2 regions of the Morganella morganii genome follow, and region 1 is predicted to be linked to the other one. Evidence: predicted binding sites of a transcription regulator. Region 1 holds the regulator's gene; the other holds the start of a gene.

What was found. Region 1 encodes PurR, which represses purine synthesis genes. Its sites were predicted from a motif close to CANGCAAACGTTTGCNTG; they were not measured.
Region 2: the regulator PurR is predicted to act here: its motif matches at 1,177-1,194, upstream of purE (5-(carboxyamino)imidazole ribonucleotide mutase).

What each region holds. Positions count from the first base shown of each region.
Region 1 is NZ_CP069157.1:1,648,082-1,651,397, reverse strand. Features, by position in the region: gene sodB (superoxide dismutase [Fe]) at 86-664, shown strand; gene cydH (cytochrome bd-I oxidase subunit CydH) at 749-832, opposite strand; gene purR (HTH-type transcriptional repressor PurR) at 1,110-2,135, shown strand; gene punR (DNA-binding transcriptional activator PunR) at 2,139-3,041, opposite strand; gene punC (purine nucleoside transporter PunC) at 3,220-3,316, shown strand, end outside.
Region 2 is NZ_CP069157.1:862,752-866,067, forward strand. Features, by position in the region: gene purK (5-(carboxyamino)imidazole ribonucleotide synthase) at 1-555, opposite strand, end outside; gene purE (5-(carboxyamino)imidazole ribonucleotide mutase) at 555-1,079, opposite strand; gene JL661_RS03905 (UDP-2,3-diacylglucosamine diphosphatase) at 1,228-1,950, opposite strand; gene ppiB (peptidylprolyl isomerase B) at 1,953-2,447, opposite strand; gene cysS (cysteine--tRNA ligase) at 2,721-3,316, shown strand, end outside.

The DNA of each region.
Region 1 (3,316 bases):
AAAACTTGTTAAGATAATTCGCAGAATAATAACAGTAACCCGTCTGTGACGAGGTTACTGATTTAACCTTAACAAGGAGAATGCAATGTCGTTTGAATTACCTGCACTGCCTTATGCAAAAAATGCATTAGCGCCCTATATTTCTGAAGAAACACTGGAATACCACTACGGCAAACACCACAACACCTATGTGGTTAATCTGAATAACCTGATCAAAGGCACCGCATTTGAAGGTAAATCACTGGAAGAGATTATCAAAACCTCTGATGCCGGTATCTTCAATAACGCTGCTCAGGTCTGGAACCACACGTTCTACTGGCACTGCCTGGCACCAAATGCCGGTGGCGAACCAACCGGTAAAATTGCTGACGTGATTAACAAAGCGTTCGGTTCATTTGCCGAATTCAAACAGCAGTTTACCGATTCCGCAGTGAAAAACTTCGGTTCCGGCTGGACATGGCTGGTGAAAAAAGCAGACGGCAGCCTGGCTATCGTCAATACCTCTAACGCGGCAACCCCGGTCAGCGGTAACGACAAACCAATCTTAACCGTTGATGTCTGGGAACACGCTTATTATATCGACTACCGTAATGCCCGTCCTAAATACCTGGAAAACTTCTGGGCATTAGTGAACTGGAAATTTGCGGAAGAAAACCTGGCGTAATCCGGAAACACATTATCCGGTAACACAATACAGTTGATCAAAAAAGGGCGGAATTTTCCGCCCTTTTGTACTGTAAGGGGTGAATCAGAAAAGCATTGTTGCAAATAATACGATCATAACCAGTGCTGCAACCGCGGTTGACAAACCATATTTCAGATCTGTATCCATTCTTATCTCCAAAATAGCTGCTTAGTGACCTGATGATGATTACCTGACATCCTGAATCATCAAATTAATTAAAACGGATGGTCTGACCGGAAAACCCGAATAGCTGACCATATCAATAACCATAGCACAGGTAATATTTTTTACTTTTGACCCGGATCAGACAACAATGCCTGTTTTTACAGAAATTTTTCTATTGTTACCGCATAATGGCACTATAATAGCAATCGATTAACCGAATAATAAAATACAGACCGGCAGGTCAGGAGTTGTTTTCATCATGGCAACGATTAAAGATGTGGCTAAGCGCTCGGGCGTCTCCACCACAACCGTCTCCCATGTCATTAATAATACCCGTTTCGTTGCGGAAGAAACGAAGGCGGCTGTCTGGGCTGCTATCAAAGAACTGCACTATTCACCGAGCGCCGTGGCGCGCAGTCTGAAAGTCAATAACACCAAGTCCATCGGGCTGCTGGCCACCTCCAGTGAAGCGCCGTATTTTGCGGAAGTGATTGAGGCGGTGGAAAACAGCTGCTACAGCAAAGGGTATACCCTGGTGCTGTGCAACTCTCACAATAATCCTGACAAACAGAAAGCCTACCTGGCGATGCTGGCACAGAAACGTGTCGATGGTCTGCTGGTGATGTGTTCAGAGTACCCGGATCAGCTGATTGCCATGCTGGAAGGCTACCGCAATATCCCGATGGTGGTGATGGACTGGGGCAAAGCGCGCGGGGATTTCACCGATGCGATCATTGATAACGCCCTGCACGGCGGTTATCTCGCCGGCCGTTATCTGATTGAACGCGGACACCGTGATATCGCGGTTATTCCGGGGCCGCTTGAGCGGAACACCGGCGGCAACCGTCTGGAAGGATTCCGCAAAGCCATGAAAGAAGCAGGTATTACGGTGCGCGATGAATGGATTGTCCAGGGCGATTTTGAACCGGATTCCGGTTATCAGGCCATGACACAGATTTTATCCGGCAAACAGCGCCCGACAGCGGTATTCTGCGGCGGTGATGCTATGGCGATGGGCGCAATTTGCGCGGCTGATGAAATGGGTCTGCGCGTGCCGCAGGATATTTCTGTGATCGGGTATGACAATATCCGTAACGCCCGTTACTTTACCCCTGCCCTGACCACCATCCACCAGCCGAAAGAGCGGCTGGGACAAATGGCACTGACCATGCTGCTCGACCGCATCGTCAACAAACGCGAAGATGCGCAGACCATTGAGGTGCATCCGCGCCTGGTGGAACGCCGCTCTGTAGCGGATGGTCCGTTTATCGATTACCGCCGCTGAGGATCAGCGCAGCCATTCGGCATTGAGCGTGTTGCTGTCCCCGAGATAATCGAGCAGCCAGCTCAGTGCCGGAGAGGTGTCTTTATCCACCCAGGTGATACAGCACGGGCTGTCCGGCAATGGCTGCTCTATCTTCAGTGCTGCCAGCCGCCCCGCTTTAATCAGCGGATCGGCGCGGTGCGCCGGCATCATTGCCACACACAATCCCGATTCCACACAGGCAATTCCGCGATCCCAGTCCGGCACCACCAGGCGGCGCTGATTATCCAGTGCCCACGTATCGCGTTTCGGCAGAGAACGTGAGGTATCTTCCAGACACAAACTCGGGTACGGCACCATCTCCTCATTGGTCAGGACATGACCGGCAGAGGCCAGCGGATGATCCGGACTGACTACCGCACGCCACGGCATAAAGCCCATATCGCGGAAATTGTAGCGCTCACCGATAGGAGATGCGCGTGTCGCACCGATTGCCACGTCCACCCGTCTGTCCACCAGCGCATCCCACACCCCGTTAAACACTTCCGGATAAATATACAACTCGATATCCGGGAAATGATGATAAAAATCCAGCAGAAGTCGCGTTATCCGTTCCGGTTTTACGATACAGTCAACGGCGATGCTGAATTGTCCGCGCCAGCCGTTGGCAATCATCTGGCACTGGTGACGTGTGGATTTCATTTTTTTGATGACATCACGCGCTTCTTTGACAAACAACGCCCCGGCAGGTGTCAGTTCAACATCGCGGTGACGCCGTTCAAACAGCGGAACCGCCAGCCACTCTTCCAGCTGGCGGACACTGTAGCTGATGGCAGAAGGCACCCGGTGCAGTTCCTCTGCCGCCGCACTGAAACTGCCTGTCCGCGCCACAGCATCCACCACATCCAGCGTATATTCTGACCACATAATCCTTCCTTTCAAAAAATTTCACAGCAGTGTGCAAATAATAACGTTTTACAAGGGAAAACTCGAATAGTTAAAATACTAACTCACGCATTACACTTATTTAACATTCAGGTATTTCTCTGTGACTGTCAATAAATCGCCTTCCCGCGGCTTTCTCTTTTATCTCGCCGGACTCAGCATGCTGGGTTATCTCGCGATTGATATGTATCTGCCTGCATTCGGTATGATGCAGGACTCTCTGAACTCCACAGCCAGCGCAATCAGCGCCAGTCTGA
Region 2 (3,316 bases), 790 kb from region 1:
TTCGTGATGGTTTCGGGTCAGCGGGTAAAACACACATTGCCCGGCGCGGTTACGGGCACCGACCAGCGACACTTCGCCGGAAAACAGAATGCCTTTCTCGGCAATACATTCGCCGTAAATCTCCGGCGGCAGAGTAGCTTCATCACCGGGACGCACCCGCCACTGACCGCGTCCGTCATAACCGCCGGTGCGGCGCTTGACGATGACAAAGTCCCCGAGACGGGCAAAAATGTCCGGCCATTCATCCGGAGAGGAGAGCGGCTGCCAAGGTGAGGTGGCGAGATGCAGGTCATCCATCAGCTGTTTCTGCGGCAGGCGGTCTGCCAGGCGCGGAAAAATATCGCGGTTGATAAAGGCAGGGTGCTGCTCCAGCACCTGTGTCAGCGCGGTCTGCGGCCACTGCTCGATTTCAGCGGTGATCACGCTGTGCTGATAAGGGACGGCTTCCGGCTCGGCATCTAACCCGACCGGATAAACCGAAATCCCCAGCGGCTCACCGGCCTGGCGCAGCATCCGGCCCAGCTGGCCGTTTCCCAGAACACACACCGGTTTCATCAGTTGGCCTCCCGCGGATCCGGGTGGCTGAGGACATCATCGGTCTGCGCATTGCGCCAGTCTGTCAGGCGGATAAGCAGCGCCTCATCATGCAGGGCGAGGATCTGTGCGGCGAGCAGGGCGGCATTGGCGGCACCGGCTTTGCCGATAGCCAGCGTACCGACCGGAATGCCTTTCGGCATCTGCACAATGGAATAGAGACTGTCGACACCGCTGAGCGCGGCACTCTGCACCGGCACACCCAGCACCGGTACGAGGGTTTTCGCCGCCAGCATCCCCGGCAGATGCGCGGCACCACCGGCACCGGCAATGATCACATCAAACCCGTTCTGTTTTGCGGTTTCAGCAAAGGAAAACAGTTTGTCCGGCGTGCGGTGCGCGGAAACCACTTCTGTGTGATAAGGCACCTGAAGCATATCGAGGATCGCTGCGGCGTGTTCCATGGTGCTCCAGTCACTTTTGGATCCCATAACAATAGCCACTTTGGCTGCCGGTGAGTGTTGTTGCGAAGAGGCGGCGTTCATGTTTTCGGTGCTCCTGTACATCCCGCGTCACGAAAATTGACAGACGTCCGGCCGTTGGCCGGTTAAGAAGACGGGCATAATATCACGGTAAATCACGAAGGAAAACGTTTGCGTCACGGATTTTTCACAAATACGGGGAGATAACGGCTCAGAACGGAAAGAAGATCAGTGAAATGCTGTCCGGGGTGATTTTAAAGGCAGAACCCTGTGAGTGCCACGCGCCGAGGACACCGCGAAAGTGCGTTTCGCCGTCAGCGGAGACATCATGCACCGCAGGACGGTGAGTGTGGCCGTGGATCATCCAGCGGGTCCGGTACTGACGGAATGCCTTCATCACCTCGTTCTGATTCACATCCATAATCGCTTCGCTTTTGCGCTGATTGGCAGACTGACTGCCCGCGCGCATTTTCTTCGCGATTTTCAGGCGCAGCGACAATGGCAGCCACAGAAACAGGCGCTGGATCCACGGAGTGTGAACACGCTGGCGATAATGCTGGTAGTCCGTATCATCCGTGCAGAGGGTATCGCCGTGCAGGATCAGGATCTGATGCCCTTCGGCTTCAATCACCTGTGTATCCGGCAGCAGGGTCATGCCGCACTGACGGGCATAGCGCTCACCCAGCAGGAAATCACGGTTGCCGCAGATAAAGAAGATCTTCACGCCGCTGTCACTGAGGGATTTCAGTGCATCAGCCACGGTTTTATGCAGCGGGTTCGGGTCATCATCACCAATCCAGTAATCAAAAAAATCACCGAGGATATAGAGCTGTGATGCGTGAACAGCCTGTTCCCGCAGGAAACGAAGAAAGCCGGCGGTGATCGCCGGCTCCTGCTCATTTAAATGCAAATCTGCAATAATAAGCGTGGTCATACTTACTCAGAAACAGTCACGCTTTCGATGATCACATCTTCGCGCGGCACATCCTGGTGCATACCGCTGTTGCCGGTTTTGACCGCTTTGATTTTGTCCACAACATCCATACCTTCAACCACTTCAGCAAACACGCAGTAGCCCCAGCCACTTGGTGTTTCTGAACGGAAGTTCAGGTAGTCGTTGTCAACCACGTTAATGAAAAACTGTGCAGTGGCGGAATGCGGATCGTTGGTACGGGCCATCGCCAGGGTGCCGCGGTTGTTTTTCAGACCGTTGTTGGCTTCGTTTTTGATCATACCGAGAGTCGGTTTCTGCTTCATGCCCGGTTCAAAACCGCCGCCCTGGACCATGAAATCATTGATAACACGATGGAAAATGGTGTTATTGTAGAAACCGTCTTCACAATATTTCAGGAAGTTTGCGACCGTTTCCGGTGCTTTATCCGCGAACGTCTTAATGACGATATCACCATGATTTGTATGAAAAGTTACCATAATAATTTCCTGCTGCTTATATTATAAAGGCAATAATCTGCCGTTTTTATCTCCGGGGTGTGTTATATCATACTCACTAATCTGCGTCAGTATTTGTTATAATCACCGGGTTTTACAGGGTCTTTCTTGCATTTGCAGGGTATTCGCGTTTCAATAACCTGACCTGTCTCAGATTATGATCCCCGCAGACAGATATAAAAAATAAAGTATTTATTATCAATTAATTAACAGAAGTCACCATCAACACGTACAGACTTTTAATGGAATAGTCCTATGCTGAAAATTTATAACACCTTATCAAGACAAAAAGAGGAATTTAAGCCCATTAACCCCGGTAAAATCGGGATGTACGTGTGTGGTATCACTGTTTACGACCTGTGTCATATCGGACACGGGCGGACATTTGTCGCGTTTGACACCATCGTGCGCTATCTGCGTCACGCCGGGTATGATGTGAACTATATCCGCAACATCACGGATGTGGACGACAAAATTATCAAACGGGCGAATGAAAATAACGAAACCTGTGATCAGCTGGTGGATCGCATGGTGGCGGAGATGCACCGCGATTTCGATGCCATGAACCTGATGCGCCCGGATTCAGAGCCGCGCGCCACACATCACATCAAAGAGATTATTGAGATCACGCAGTTACTGCTCGATCGCGGTCATGCCTATGTGGCGGACAACGGGGATGTGATGTTTGATATCAGCAGTGACCCGGAATACGGCCTGCTGTCACGCCAGGATCTGGAGCAGCTTCAGGCCGGTGCCCGTGTCGAGGTGGCGGATGTGAAACGCAACCCGATGGATTTCGTGCTGTGGAAAATGTCCAAACCGGGTGAGCCGTCATGGGAATCCCCGTGGGG